2 regions of the Paenibacillus sp. FSL R5-0470 genome follow, and region 1 is predicted to be linked to the other one. Evidence: a T-box and tRNA genes for the amino acid it is inferred to sense, from the RefSeq annotation. Region 1 holds a T-box; the other holds one or more tRNA genes.
What was found. The T-box of region 1 lies ahead of trpS (tryptophan--tRNA ligase). A T-box ahead of a tRNA ligase gene usually reads a tRNA of that ligase, here a tRNA-Trp.

Region 1 (7,689 bases):
ATCCCCTTAATAACCAGAGCTGTATTTGGGTAATTATTAATAGAGAACTTCCGAACAACAAAGGAGAACTGACCAATGGATACTGCTACACATTTAGTTATGGGCCTAGGCTTAGCTGGGCTTTCCTTCGTTGATCCCATCGTTGCTTCTGATCCGAAACTGGCCGGGGCTGTTATGCTGGCAACAGTGCTCGCCTCTCAGGCTCCTGATGCCGATACTGCGCTACGACTGAAGGACAATGCAATGTATATTCGAAATCACCGAGGAATCACACATTCCCTACCCTTTCTAATTCTGTGGCCCGCGCTGATTTCCTTCGTGTTAGGGCCCTTATTTGGTTTTACTGATTTACAAGCTCTAAGCCATATTGCGCTCTGGAGCTTCATTGGTGTAGGTGTTCACGTATTTTCTGATCTATTTAATACCTATGGCACTCAGGCTGCACGTCCATTCACGGAGAAATGGATTGCATGGAACATCATCCACATTTTTGATCCGTTTATATTTGGTAGCCATATCGCAGCCATCCTTCTCTGGATCACCGGTATCGTTCCACCGCAACCTTTATTTATTACGCTGTATGCCTGTACTATTCTTTATTATATTTGGAGAACCGTCGTTCACGCACGCCTTACGCGTAATATCAAACTCAAGGATTTACATCATAATGCCGGCGAACGTTATATTGTAATCCCTACAATTTCACTAAAGCGCTGGAACGTAGTAAAAGTGAAAAAAGATGGTAGCTATGATGTTGGGCAGTTAGTCAATAACCGACTGGAATGGTTCAAACATGCTGTATGCTCGACTCATCCTGCTGTGGAGATTTCCAAGTCGCACCCTGATATTCAGTCCTTTCTATACTTCACCTCTTATGCAGTAGCCGAAGTCGAGGAACTCCCTTCAGGATATATGGTGCGCTGGGGGGACGTACGTTATTTACATCGCAAACAATACCCGTTTGTGGCTGTATTAGTGATGGACAATCAATATCGACCTTTAAATACTTATGTAGGTTGGCTTAGCAGCGAGAAGCTCGACAAACGATTTTCCATTGACCCTGGTTCTTTACGATGAAACTGTAGACTTACGCAGAGATCTATTCTATAATCACAAAAAATCCCGGAGTATTATTATCATACTCCGGGATTCATTTTAGCAGACATAGAAAGGAAGGCTCTCTTAATGGGTAAAGGACTTTCACTTTGGTTCGCTTGTTCTTCTATTCTTATTCTTACTGCCGCTTCAATCGCGATCAGTTATAGCTTTTGGTTGGCACTTCTGCTCGGGTTTCTCTGTGTCATGAATATTGGCTGGGGATTTATCCTCAAGGCCAAGATCAGACGCAAACAGGAAAGCCTAAGCGCTGATTAGATTAACGAGCTGGCAGAAATCCCATCCGCTCTTTAACTCCATTCAACGTCTCAGTTGCAACAATACGTGCACGACCAGCACCTTCAGCAAGAATATCTGTAATCGCACCCGAGCTACGAATTTCATTATATCTTTGTTGTAAAGGCTCAAGCGTAGATACAACCACTTCAGCAAGATCTTTCTTAAAGCCGCCATACATTTGCCCTTCATAACGATCGGCAATTTGCTGGAGTGTCATTCCAGAACATTCGGAATAAATACTCATCAAATTACTGATCTCTGGCTTATTAGCTGGATCAAAAATTACTTCACGTCCTGAATCAGTCGTTGCACGGCTGATTTTTTTACGGATCACGTCCGGTGAATCTAACAGAGCAATGTAGCTGCCTGCGTTAGGATTGCTCTTGCTCATTTTTTTGGTGCCATCATCCAGAGACATAATACGTGCACCCACCCCTGGAATGTACGGCTCCGGAATGGTAAAGAATTCGCCAAAACGATTATTGAAGCGACCAGCTAAATCACGAGTCAGCTCCAAATGTTGTTTTTGATCTTCTCCAACTGGCACAAGATCCGCATTATAAACAAGAATATCTGCTGCCATCAAGGAAGGATAGACGAATAAACCAGCGCCAACAGAATCTTTACCTGATGATTTATCTTTAAACTGGGTCATACGCTCCAGCTCGCCCATTGCTGTAAGTGTCGTCATGATCCAACCCAGTTCAGCGTGTTGTGGCACATGCGACTGCATATAGACATTAGAACGTTCAGGATCAATTCCTGCTGCAATAAAGAGGGCCGCTACGGATTCTGACTGTTCACGCAGTGCCGCAGGATCTTGTGCTACAGTGATTGCATGCATATCGACAACCATAAAGAAACATTGATGATCATCTTGCAGCTTCACAAAATTTTTCAGTGCTCCAATGTAGTTCCCCAATGTAAGTGAACCGCTTGGCTGAATGCCTGACATTACTTTTTTCATAATATAGACCTCCGTTTGATGTCATTTCTAAGTTTCCGAGAACGCAAAAAAAGCCTCATCCGCAAGGGACGTGAGACCGTGGTGCCACCCTTATTCGCTGCTTAATCTTGTTGGACAAGAAAAAACAGCCTTAGTCTTCCGTTAACGGGGAAGATCCGGCCGGTCTACTAGGGTATCTAGCTCCCGTTCAAGCTCGGCGCTCAGGGGTCCATTCATCAGGTTTGTCCTACCGGTTCGCATCAACCACCGGCTTTCTGAAGGTGCAATGCCTGCCTACTTGTCCCCGTCATCACATTATCATCATGAATTAATGCCTTCATCATAGAACCATAAAGAGAAGTTGTCAAATCACTTAACCACTACCGTATAAATCTGTTATGATAAGGTTATCCATGTTCTATTCGATTACAGTTACGATAAAGGAGCATATCTCATGAAACAGGTGACCAAAGGGCAGTGGGGCGGTTATGATACTTATATTTTGCACAGCCGTGAACTGGAAGTCACGCTTTTGCCGCGACTAGGAAATAACGTGATTTCATTGTTTGATGTCAAGAAACAACGGGAAATTCTACGGCGGCCTGATGAAAGCGATCAAGCTTTCTTTATGCAAAAACCTTACCATTTTGGCATGCCGCTATTAATTCCACCCGGAAGAATTCGTAAGGGCCAATTTCAATTCGAGGGTACAAGTTATCAATTTGACCAGAATACCGCTAATGACAATCATATTCATGGTCTACACCGAACTCAGGCCTGGTGTGTCAGCGATATTGAAGAAGATGAGGATGGTTGCGCGGTCACTACTGAATTCCGAACGGAAGATGATCCACACTGGATGGAGCAATTCCCTATCCCACTTAAATTCGAAATGACGTTTAGGCTTCAGGAAGCCCGATTTACCCAAACTTTAAAGGTTACAAATCTTGGAGATCATCGAATTCCTTTTGGGATCGGTTATCACACCTGGTTTATGATTGATGGAGAACCTGAGCGCTGGAATCTTAAGCTCCCAGTAAATAGTATTTATGAACTGAACGATGAATTGCTCCCTAGCGGCAATCTGATTCCACTTGGTGATCTGGAAGCCTTGAACACCGGAATGAACATGCAGGGAACTAATTTTGATACTGCTCTACGTATTGGAGAAAAACAGCCTGTAGAAGCCTTATTATTACGTGATGATGGTTATGGCCTTCGTTATACTGCTGACGAGAATCTATTCCGTCACTGGGTGCTATATACCAAAGGACCGGCTGATCAATTTCTGTGTATTGAGCCCTATACCTGGCTCGCGAATGCACCGAATGTATCCGAGGATGCTTCCTTCACAGGTCTTTTAACGGTAGAACCCGGTCAAAGTCAGAATCTATCCACCGTGCTGGAAATGATCTATCCTGAGATTTAAAGCAGATATACATTATATCGGTCTTGCCTTGCGATTACGTAAGGGAAGACCGATTTTTTTGTGTAATCCCTAGTAATAAAGGATTTCTATCCTCACTTTTATTTCACTAATAATTACCATCCTTAAAACCTTTCGAAGTGATGCATGAATTAACCTCTTAGCGCTCATACTATCTTCACAACGGGCGAAGGAGGTGACACACATGGGTCAAGCAGGTCAAGGTCGTAGCAGCCGTTCCAATAACCTGGTCGTTCCTCAAGCAACTGCGGCATTGCAACAGTTGAAATATGAAGCAGCACAGGAGCTTGGAGTAACGATCCCAGCTGACGGTTATTACGGGAACTACACTTCTCGCGAAACTGGTTCTCTGGGCGGTTACATCACTAAACGTCTAGTACAACTGGCAGAACAACAACTGTCTGGTCGTCAGTAACAACGTTATCTTAAGTGTTTTATCCGGCTAGGGCATATCAAGCATAAAGCCTAAAGCCGAGTAGCTTTTGAGCCCTCTCACACTTCTTTCTGAAGCTGTGGGAGGGTTTTTGATTTTCACAATTATTGAAATTTTATGTAAACAACGCTTAACCAAAAAACTGTTCGGAACTTTCAGCATAGGCATTACGAGGCGATCGAATCATTAGATTCGCCATATTATAATTGGACTCCAACGTAGCATCTACAATCACCATTCCCTGTCTAATGGCGAATTCATAAGAAATCTCACCATGCGTCCAACGCCGCTTGTATTTCAGGCTTTCCAGCGCCATTAGTCGAAAAGAAGACTGTTGTCCATCTGTCATCCCTTCTTTTGCATCAGTGAATCCCCCGCTTCGCCCAGAAAGAGGATTATGTCGTATCCCGAATTTTCCGATCATGTTATTTCGTATTTGCACAAAAACCGTACCAGAAGTTAATCCCGATAATTCTTCCTGCAGCTCCTTAAACACCATATCCATCTGTCTCGCTAATGATAGTTGTTCCGTCTTAAGCATTACTTCTCCTCCTAAAAGTTTTGTGAGCATAGCTTGATTTGAGTGCACTTCGCAGAACCGACTTCGTAAGCGCTTGCTTATTTTTGTGAGTTCAGCCAAGTGGTACTCTAGCGTGCCTTATATAAGGCTTAAGACTCATTATAGGTTACTAACAAATGGCAAACAACATTATTCGGCAAAATTGGGTTATTATCCCTATAGATGCGCGAAATCCATAGATTAATCGCATATTTCTTTTTATAAATCGTGATTTTTCGACATTTTATCATTAAAAAAAGCCCCTGTATCAGGGGCTTTTGCGTGTTCATGCTGAAAAATTGTTGTTTTTTCTACCGCTAAATTTGTCTTAGTTTAGACTTTTTCAAACTAATTGCTCCGTCATCTCCAAGAACTCATTAATGTCAGCTACAATCAGATCTGTAGCGCCTTGCCAGAAGTCCGGCTTCGTAAGATCCACACCCAGATGCTTAAGTACCAAATCCTCTAAAGTCATCACACCAGTATCTTGCAACAAGCTATCGTATTTGTCTGCAAAGGACGCTCCTTCTTGCAGAGCCAGTCGATACAAGCCTGTGCTGAACATGTAGCCAACGGTGTAAGGGAAGTTATAGAACGGCACATCTGTGATATAAAAATGCAGTTTAGAAGCCCAGAAATGAGGATGGTATTCCGAAAGCACCCCACAGAAGGCTTCCTTCTGTGCTTCCACCATCAATTCAGACAGCTCTTCAGCATTTACAAGGCCTTCCTTACGTTTCTCATAAAAACGAGTCTCGAATAAGAACCGAGCGTGAATGTTCATAAAGAAGGCTACGCTGTTTTGAATTTTCGTTTCAAGCAACGCCAGTTTCTCTTCAGCGTTGCCAGCGGCTTTAACCTGAGCGTCAGATACAATGACCTCTGCGAAGGTTGAAGCAGTCTCTGCAACGTTCATAGCGTAGTTCTGATTAAATACAGGTTGATCATCCAGCAAGTAAGAATGATAAGCATGTCCCAGCTCATGTGCCAAGGTTGAAACATTGGAAGTTGTACCGCTATAAGTCATGAAAATCCGCGATTCCTTACTCTCAGGGAAGGATGTACAGAAACCTCCAGGACGTTTTCCCGGACGATCCTCAACCTCAATCCAGTTATTATCAAAAGCACGCTCTGCAAACTCTGCCATCTTCGGACTAAATTTGCGGAACTGGGTAACGATATCTTTAGCGGCCTGATCATATGGGATTTTACCTGAAGATTTACCCACTGGCGCTTCGACATCTACCCAAGAAAGAGCATCCAGTCCAAGCAGCTTAGCTTTACGCTGAAGATAGGTCACGAGTGCAGGCTTGCTATTCGTAATCACGTCCCACATCGCATTCAAAGTATCTTGTGACATGCGATTGATGCTCAGCGGATCTTTCAGAATATCTTCCCAACCTCTTCCTTTATAGAGCTTCAGACGGAAGCCCGCTAAGTGATTCAAGGTATCCGCACAGTTATCTGCTGCTTCGGTCCATGCTTCTTCCCATTTATGGAACATGGATTGACGTACTTTCGGATCTGGATCATCCAGCTTGTTAAAAGCTTGACCTGCGGAGAGGAGCTTTGTTCCTTCTTCATCCTCAAATGGGATCTTAATCGAGCTTACAATCGTATCATAGTGCCCGCTCCATCCATGATATCCGTCAACGGCTAGTTCTAGCGCTAAGCTTTCCAACTCTGGGCTCATCTTCTCACGGGCCAAGTCACGGCTCTCGCTAAGCACGAACGTTAATGGAGCAATCTCCGGACGTGCCATCCACTCTGCCCATACCTTGTCTGTAGTCTGACGAAGCACGTTACTGAATTGTGAGCTAATGCCTTCGAATCCGGCACGCATACTTGTCACTCGAGCCGCCAGTCTTACCGCACCTTTGTCCATTTGATTCTGAGCGCCCAGACAGTCTGCGAAGGAAGAGACCTCCACAAGTCTTCCTGAACAGCTCTGAAGCAGTTCTATAACCTCGTCCAGCGCCTTTGTAGACTCAACATCCGTTGGAGCTACAGCATTCTTCACCAGACCCTGTAAGGCTGCAATATCTTGTTCAAGATTCTTTAAATAGCTTTCTAACTCAGTAGAGGACGATCCTCCAGGAAATATGGAATCAAGTTTCCAAGTCAGTGATAATGGTTGTTTCATGTCTTCTCACCATTCCTTTGCTCTCATTTGGTTTTCTTTGTATTTGACTTAACACCATGGTAAAGTGAATAACGATACCAGAACATTCATAGCCGATAAACTTTAGGAGGGCATCCATATGAAGCCACTACAAATTTCACCGGAAACAGCCATAACGTTATCCAAGCAACTAGGCGTTCCACTGGAACACTTGATGCATATGCCCCAACATATTTTGCTACAAAAAATAGCTGAGCTATCCAAAAAGCAGAATTCACCGCAAGCTGAGGATGGAAATGAAGAGTCTCCTTCTGGGAAGGATTCACAATGATTCCTTTTAGTCATACCTGGCCTTATGACATTATTTTAGGCGATATGTATGTGCAGTATTGCCCGTTCTGCAACTCGGAGAATGTTCTTCTCCCTATGAAGCCAAAAGAATTGCAAATCGTTCGTGACGGCAAGAAAAAACTACTTGTCTTCCCATGTTGCAGCGCCAGTCCCACAGTTGTAGATAACGACGGAGATTACCTCCTATTCGATCGGGCAGTCCGATAAATAGAAGGTAATCTAAATCCCAATCTTACCATTTTTATAAAGCGCAGACGAGAGCATTACTCTCTTCTGCGCTTTTTGTTGTTCGTGAAGCTTTAAGAACCTGAAGGCAATCCATCGGCATCAATATCTACAGCTTCGCCGCGCATTTGCTCTCTTAGCACAACCCACTGCTCCCTGGCAGCTCGAATCATCGCAGCATCCATAATCTTCTGATCATTAATCAGGCGTG
Region 2 (7,689 bases), 140 kb from region 1:
ACGAATATTTAAAATATCCGATTCACGAATATCTTTTCCCTTCACTAGCACAGAGCCTTGGCTTGAGACCCCTCTTAGGCTACCCGTAAGAGCCTCAATGAGCTGTGTCTGCCCGTTTCCTTCTACACCAGCAATCCCGATAATTTGTCCCCCGCGTACCGCAAAGTTGATATCTGATAGCAACGCTTTGCCGTGTGCATCATTTACACCTAGACCTTGCACTATGAGTACCGGCTCGCCAATAGACAGAATCTCCTTGTCATATTTCAACACGACGTCTCTGCCCACCATAAGGCGTGAGATTTCTTGCTCCGTGACATCCTTCGTTTGGAAGACACCTTCACTACGTCCACTACGCATGATCGTAATTCTGTCACAGATCGCTTTAACTTCTTTCAACTTGTGTGAAATAAAAACAATCGTATGACCCTGCTCTCTTAACTGCTTAAGCTCCCGGAACAATTCCTCTGTTTCCTGTGGGGTCAACACTGCGGTCGGCTCATCCAGAACGAGGATTTTTGCACCACGCAGCAGCGCCTTCAGAATTTCAACCTTTTGCTTCATACCAACCGTGAGATCCTCCACTTTTGCTTTTGGATCCACTGCCAGATTGTATTTTTTCGCAGTCTCTTCGGTCATGCGTACAGCTTCTGCATAATTGATGCCAACGCCCTTACGAGGTTCCATGCCCAGCACCATGTTCTCTGCTACCGTAAAAGAAGGGACCAGCATAAAATGCTGGTGAACCATACCAATCCCTCTATCAATGGCATCCTGAGCAGATTGCAGCTTCACTTTTTCACCCTTGATAAAGATTTCACCTTCACTAGGCTCTTCCATGCCGAACATGATCTTCATTAAAGTTGATTTACCAGCGCCGTTCTCGCCAGCAATCGCATGAATTTCTCCCTCACGTAAAGAAAAATGCACGTCTTTATTTGCAACGACACCATTGGGATACACCTTGGTAATTCCCCGCATTTCCAGCAGAGCTTTGTTCATAGGTCTCAACGCCTTTCGACTTGGAGGTCTGCAAAAATATACAGCTGGAATTCTTCTAAAAGAAGAATCTCCAACTGTAGGTTTATCACTTTATAGCTATACTTAAGGCTTAACTGCGTTACGAATGGCTTCTACTTCAGAGGTTTCCATTCCCATAGCGTTATCTACTGTAATTTCTTTATTGATCAGCTTTTGCTTCACTTCTTCAACTTTAGCCTGAAGATCGGCAGGGAAGATATTTTTATAGATTTCATTCTCTGCAATGCCTACACCATCATCTACAAAGCTCAACACATCACGTTTACCCATCTCAAGTGTACCGTCTTGTAATCTCTTCACTGCACCCAGAATAGCACTATCAATCTTTTTAATAGAAGAAGTAACGATCAAGTTTGCTTTTTCACTATCTGTATCGTTAAGCAACATCGCCTGATCGGAGTCTACACCGATAGCATATTTCTTCTTCTCCTTAGCTGCGTCAAAGATCCCAAGACCTGTACCCCCAGCCACGTTAAAAATAACATCCACACCGGAGTTATATTGAATCAGCGAAAGCTCCTTGCCCTTAGCCGGGTTAACGAAATCGCCAGCATATGATACAGCGACCTTCACATCAGGATCAACATATTGAGCGCCCTGAATGTAGCCTACCAAGAAAGCGTTAATTCCTGGAATATCCATGCCGCCTACAAAACCGATCACATTCTCAGGATTAGCATTTTCCATATCCGATTGTGTAGCTAGCGCCGCTACAGCACCTGCTAGAAAAGATACTTCATTTGTTGCATAAGACATGTTGTACATATTCTCTGGTGCTTCATCTATATCGGTATCATAGTTAATGAACTTTTTGTCAGGATACAATTCAGCCGTTGCATTAAACATCTCTGTAATTTCTGATCCGCCAGAAATAATAACATCCCAGTCCTCAGCGGCGATATCGTTAAACGTAGGCTCCCATTTCGTTTTATCGACACCCATTTCTACAACTTTTGTTTCTGCACCCAGTTCATCCTTAACCTTTTGCAAACCGCTATTCGCAGAGTCAAAGAAAGATTTATCTCCAAGCGTTCCTGGAATCAGAAGTACTACTTTGAGTTTATCCCCTGAACCTGTTTCTCCACCTTCAGCTGCGTTAGATCCTGCATTCGCGGAAGATCCATTACTCGACGTATTATTTCCACAGGCTGTGACCATTACCATTACTACTAGTAACAACAAAGAAAGAACTTTCTTTTTCATTTTTCTATTCCCCCTATTTATAGTTGGTTAGTAATTTGAGAGGTTCTCCTTCTTAGTCCGTTGTATATTTCACGATTTAGATGGAAACTCTCATTTTTCATGTAACATTGTCAAAATTTTAATGATTTTAACGAATACACTCAAAAAAAGAGATAAAATTATAATTTTTACGAATAATCCGACTAATTTCCGAACGAGATGGCCAGTCAGGTTGCTAATCTTCGGATTTCTTGATACGATCATATCAAATATTAATGAAAATAATTATATGATTTCGGTCATATTTTTGTACGATTCGGCTAAAACATAATTATTGGAGGATCATGATGGATCGTGTTCTATATATTGTAAATGCAGCACATGAGGTTAATACCTATATTCCACCACACCAGCATGAATGTTATGAACTAGTCTATTATTTAAACGGCTTAGGAACTACCAATGTAGGTTCGCGAAGTTATCATTTTCGTTCTTCTTCATTCGCGCTGATACCACCCAATCATAAACATGATGAGAATCATCGCGAGGATGCTACTATACTATTTGTAGGCTTCCATTCAAATCACCCAAATATGGAGAATTTGCAAGGCGTATATGAAGATGATAAAGACCATACTGTTCTACAGATCTTGCTTCGAATGAAAGCAGAGTTTACGCGTAAACAAGATGGATTCTCTGAACTATTGAACCTTCAAATGAGCGAAATCACTGTTCATCTGATACGGCTTCTTAGTGCCTCCGGGTTTCAATCACCAACGGAAGACAGAGTCCAATATGTTCTAAACTATATGAATGAGCATTACCGCCATAAGCTATCGGTCGCAACACTTTCTGAGATGTCTGGATACAGCTATGATCGTTTCCGCCATTTATTTAAAGAACGATTCGGTTCTTCACCTCTGCGCTATCTACTATTGAAACGTCTGGATTATGCAAAGTCTCTCTTGCAACATACCCAAATGCATATCTCTGAAGTATCAGCTGCTGCTGGGTTTGTGAATGACGCCCAATTCTGCAATATGTTTAAACGTGAAATTGGTCTCACCCCACGAGCATTCCGACTAAGCAGTCAATAAAACAAAACTCCACACAAAAAGGCCGTTGATTAGAGACGCCTCTAATTCAACGGCTTAAGAATAAAAGCTCAAAGACAAAGAAAAAAGGTTTGTAAAGTTACTTATATAAGCGACTTTACAAACCTTTTTGATATACCGGCGAGAGGACTCGAACCTCCACGGTTTCCCTCTCGATTTTGAGTCGAGCGCGTCTGCCATTCCGCCACGCCGGCACATATGAACTTAATGGAGGCGCCACCCAGATTTGAACTGGGGATAAAGCTTTTGCAGAGCTTTGCCTTACCACTTGGCTATGGCGCCATACGAAAACTTTGGAGCGGACGACGGGAATCGAACCCGCGACCCTCGCCTTGGCAAGGCGATGCTCTACCGCTGAGCCACGTCCGCATAAAATGGCTGGGGATATAGGATTTGAACCTATGCGTGACGGAGTCAAAGTCCGTTGCCTTACCGCTTGGCTAATCCCCAATAACATTTTAAAATAAAAGGGGCGACTGATGGGTCTCGAACCCACGAATGCCGGAACCACAATCCGGTGCGTTAACCACTTCGCCACAATCGCCATATTAAACTAATATTGTTGCTGTTCTTCTTAAAGTAAATGGGGCGACCGATGGGACTTGAACCCACGAATGCCGGATCCACAAACCGGTGCGTTAACCCCTTCGCCACGACCGCCATATTAAACTTTAGAGAAAGACTTTAGATAAAGATTGGCAGGGGCAGCAGGAATTGAACCCACACCAACGGTTTTGGAGACCGTTGTTCTACCTTTAAACTATGCCCCTAAAAAAAATGGTGGGGGATGATGGATTCGAACCACCGAACACGTACGTGAGCAGATTTACAGTCTGATGCGTTTGGCCACTTCGCTAATCCCCCAAAGATGGTGCCGGCGAGAGGACTTGAACCCCCAACCTACTGATTACAAGTCAGTTGCTCTACCAATTGAGCTACACCGGCATATTAAGTTGTATACTATATGGTGGCTCGAGACGGATTCGAACCGCCGACACGAGGATTTTCAGTCCTCTGCTCTACCGACTGAGCTATCGAGCCAAGGTAAAAATGGCGGAACCGACGAGATTCGAACTCGCGATCTCCTGCGTGACAGGCAGGCATGTTAGGCCAACTACACCACGGTTCCAAAAGATATAATTTCTTAATGAAAATTGGTTGCGGGGGCAGGATTTGAACCTGCGGCCTTCGGGTTATGAGCCCGACGAGCTACCGGGCTGCTCCACCCCGCGTCGTTCTTAAATGAATATGGTGGAGGCTGAGGGGATCGAACCCCCGACCCTCTGCTTGTAAGGCAGATGCTCTCCCAGCTGAGCTAAGCCTCCATGTTATGACCCGTATGGGATTCGAACCCATGTTACCTCCGTGAAAGGGAGGTGTCTTAACCCCTTGACCAACGGGCCATGCTAATAAACTTTATGGCGGAGAGAGAGGGATTCGAACCCTCGAGACGCTTGTGGCGCCTACACGATTTCCAATCGTGCTCCTTCGGCCAAACTCGGACACCTCTCCATAAATGGCTCCCCGAACAGGACTCGAACCTGTGACAACTCGATTAACAGTCGAGTGCTCTACCAACTGAGCTATCAGGGAATATGGTGGGCCTTAGTGGACTCGAACCACCGACCTCACCCTTATCAGGGGTGCGCTCTAACCAGCTGAGCTAAAGGCCCTTTTTAAGACACATCAATATTAAGGGCAAAAAAAATACCACGGGTAATGTGGTTGTCCGCTTGGCGACGTCCTACTCTCCCAGGACCCTTCGGTCCAAGTACCATCGGCGCTGGAGGGCTTAACGGTCGTGTTCGGGATGGGTACGTGTGGAACCCCTCCGCTATCGCCACCAAACGGGCATTTACATCGTAAATGCTCAGGCTTGAGTCGCCTGAAAACTGAATCCGAATTGAATTTGCGTATTAAGTATAGGATAAGCCCTCGACCGATTAGTATTGGTCAGCTCCATGCATTACTGCACTTCCACCTCCAACCTATCTACCTCGTCGTCTTCAAGGGGTCTTACTAATTGGGAAATCTCATCTTGAGGGGGGCTTCACGCTTAGATGCTTTCAGCGCTTATCCCGTCCGTACGTAGCTACCCAGCCATGCTTCTGGCGAAACAACTGGTGCACCAGCGGTACGTCCATCCCGGTCCTCTCGTACTAAGGACAGCTCCTCTCAAATTTCCTGCGCCCACGACAGATAGGGACCGAACTGTCTCACGACGTTCTGAACCCAGCTCGCGTACCGCTTTAATGGGCGAACAGCCCAACCCTTGGGACCTACTTCAGCCCCAGGATGCGATGAGCCGACATCGAGGTGCCAAACCTCCCCGTCGATGTGGACTCTTGGGGGAGATAAGCCTGTTATCCCCAGGGTAGCTTTTATCCGTTGAGCGATGGCCCTTCCATGCGGTACCACCGGATCACTAAGTCCGACTTTCGTCCCTGCTCGACTTGTAGGTCTCGCAGTCAAGCTCCCTTATGCCTTTGCACTCTTCGAATGATTTCCAACCATTCTGAGGGAACCTTGGAACGCCTCCGTTACTCTTTAGGAGGCGACCGCCCCAGTCAAACTGCCCGCCTGACACGGTCCCCGTACCCGGTAAGGGTACTAGGTTAGAACCTAGATACGATCAGGGTGGTATCCCAACGGCGCCTCCACCGAAGCTTGCGCTCCGATTTCTACGGCTCCCACCTATCCTGTACAGATCGTACCCAAATTCAATATCAAGCTGCAGTAAAGCTCCATGGGGTCTTTCCGTCTTGTCGCGGGTAACCTGCATCTTCACAGGTATTAAAATTTCACCGGATCTCTCGTTGAGACAGCGCCCAAGTCGTTACGCCATTCGTGCGGGTCAGAATTTACCTGACAAGGAATTTCGCTACCTTAGGACCGTTATAGTTACGGCCGCCGTTTACTGGGGCTTCGGTTCATAGCTTCGGGTTACCCCTAACCACTCCCCTTAACCTTCCAGCACCGGGCAGGCGTCAGCCCGTATACTTCGCCTTGCGGCTTCGCACAGACCTGTGTTTTTGCTAAACAGTCGCTTGGGCCTTTTCACTGCGGCCCCCTCGTGCTATTCACACTACCGGGGCACCCCTTCTCCCGAAGTTACGGGGTCATTTTGCCGAGTTCCTTAACGAGAGTTCTTCCGCGCGCCTTAGAATTCTCTTCTCGCCTACCTGTGTCGGTTTGCGGTACGGGCACCTTCTCCTGGCTAGAGGCTTTTCTTGGCAGTGTGAGATCATGACCTTCGCTACTGTAATTTTCGCTCCCCATCACAGCCCAGCCTTAACGATGTGCGGATTTGCCTACACATCAGCCTCACTGCTTAGACGGACATATCCATCAGTCCGCGTCACTACCCTCCTGCGTCACCCCATCGCTCATAGCGGATTACGGTGGTACAGTAATTTCAAACTGTTGTCCTTCGACTACGCCTTTCGGCCTCGCCTTAGGTCCCGACTTACCCTGAGCGGACGAGCCTTCCTCAGGAAACCTTGGGCTTTCGGCGGATCAGATTCTCACTGATCTTTTCGTTACTCATACCGGCATTCTCACTTGTATGCTGTCCAGCGCTCCTTACGGTACACCTTCAACCCACATACAACGCTCCCCTACCCCAGATACATACGTATCTAGCCATAGCTTCGGTGGTGTGTTTAGCCCCGTTACATTTTCGGCGCAGAGTCACTCGACCAGTGAGCTATTACGCACTCTTTCAATGGTGGCTGCTTCTAAGCCAACATCCTGGTTGTCTGTGCAACTCCACATCCTTTCCCACTTAACACACACTTGGGGACCTTAGCTGATGGTCTGGGCTGTTTCCCTTTTGACAATGGATCTTAGCACTCACTGTCTGACTCCCGGCAATAAGTATATGGCATTCGGAGTTTGACTGAGCTTGGTAATCCTTGCGGACCCCGCACCCAATCAGTGCTCTACCTCCACTACTCTTATACCGAGGCTAGCCCTAAAGCTATTTCGGGGAGAACCAGCTATCTCCGAGTTCGATTGGAATTTCTCCGCTACCCCCACCTCATCCCCGCATTTTTCAACATGCGTGGGTTCGGGCCTCCAGTGCGTGTTACCGCACCTTCACCCTGGACAGGGGTAGATCACACGGTTTCGGGTCTACGTCCACATACTCAATCGCCCTATTCAGACTCGCTTTCGCTGCGGCTCCGTCTTCTCGACTTAACCTTGCATGTTAAACGTAACTCGCCGGTTCATTCTACAAAAGGCACGCCATCACCCATAGATCGGGCTCTGACTTTTTGTAAGCACACGGTTTCAGGTTCTATTTCACTCCCCTTCCGGGGTGCTTTTCACCTTTCCCTCACGGTACTGT

Region 2: it encodes a tRNA-Trp, which carries the amino acid that the T-box ahead of trpS (tryptophan--tRNA ligase) is inferred to sense. The anticodon was not compared.

The regions. Positions count from the first base shown of each region.
Region 1 covers NZ_CP150238.1:5,795,907-5,803,595, forward strand. The annotation lists gene MKY99_RS25610 (metal-dependent hydrolase) at 76-1,077, shown strand; gene MKY99_RS25615 (hypothetical protein) at 1,186-1,374, shown strand; gene trpS (tryptophan--tRNA ligase) at 1,376-2,362, opposite strand; T-box leader at 2,424-2,661, opposite strand; gene MKY99_RS25625 (aldose 1-epimerase) at 2,796-3,770, shown strand; gene MKY99_RS25630 (alpha/beta-type small acid-soluble spore protein) at 3,973-4,203, shown strand; gene MKY99_RS25635 (O-methyltransferase) at 4,352-4,762, opposite strand; gene MKY99_RS25640 (M3 family oligoendopeptidase) at 5,124-6,923, opposite strand; gene MKY99_RS25645 (YycC family protein) at 7,042-7,233, shown strand; gene MKY99_RS25650 (hypothetical protein) at 7,230-7,460, shown strand; gene MKY99_RS25655 (DUF2225 domain-containing protein) at 7,553-7,689, opposite strand, start outside.
Region 2 covers NZ_CP150238.1:5,931,229-5,938,917, forward strand. The annotation lists gene MKY99_RS26135 (ABC transporter ATP-binding protein) at 1-1,002, opposite strand, end outside; gene MKY99_RS26140 (BMP family ABC transporter substrate-binding protein) at 1,105-2,244, opposite strand; gene MKY99_RS26145 (AraC family transcriptional regulator) at 2,568-3,320, shown strand; tRNA gene MKY99_RS26150 (tRNA-Leu) at 3,454-3,532, opposite strand; tRNA gene MKY99_RS26155 (tRNA-Cys) at 3,547-3,620, opposite strand; tRNA gene MKY99_RS26160 (tRNA-Gly) at 3,633-3,707, opposite strand; tRNA gene MKY99_RS26165 (tRNA-Gln) at 3,714-3,788, opposite strand; tRNA gene MKY99_RS26170 (tRNA-His) at 3,810-3,882, opposite strand; tRNA gene MKY99_RS26175 (tRNA-His) at 3,923-3,998, opposite strand; tRNA gene MKY99_RS26180 (tRNA-Trp) at 4,035-4,108, opposite strand; tRNA gene MKY99_RS26185 (tRNA-Tyr) at 4,117-4,202, opposite strand; tRNA gene MKY99_RS26190 (tRNA-Thr) at 4,208-4,283, opposite strand; tRNA gene MKY99_RS26195 (tRNA-Phe) at 4,304-4,379, opposite strand; tRNA gene MKY99_RS26200 (tRNA-Asp) at 4,390-4,467, opposite strand; tRNA gene MKY99_RS26205 (tRNA-Met) at 4,494-4,570, opposite strand; tRNA gene MKY99_RS26210 (tRNA-Val) at 4,588-4,663, opposite strand; tRNA gene MKY99_RS26215 (tRNA-Glu) at 4,670-4,741, opposite strand; tRNA gene MKY99_RS26220 (tRNA-Ser) at 4,758-4,850, opposite strand; tRNA gene MKY99_RS26225 (tRNA-Asn) at 4,856-4,931, opposite strand; tRNA gene MKY99_RS26230 (tRNA-Ile) at 4,935-5,011, opposite strand; rRNA gene rrf (5S ribosomal RNA) at 5,070-5,186, opposite strand; rRNA gene MKY99_RS26240 (23S ribosomal RNA) at 5,262-7,689, opposite strand, start outside.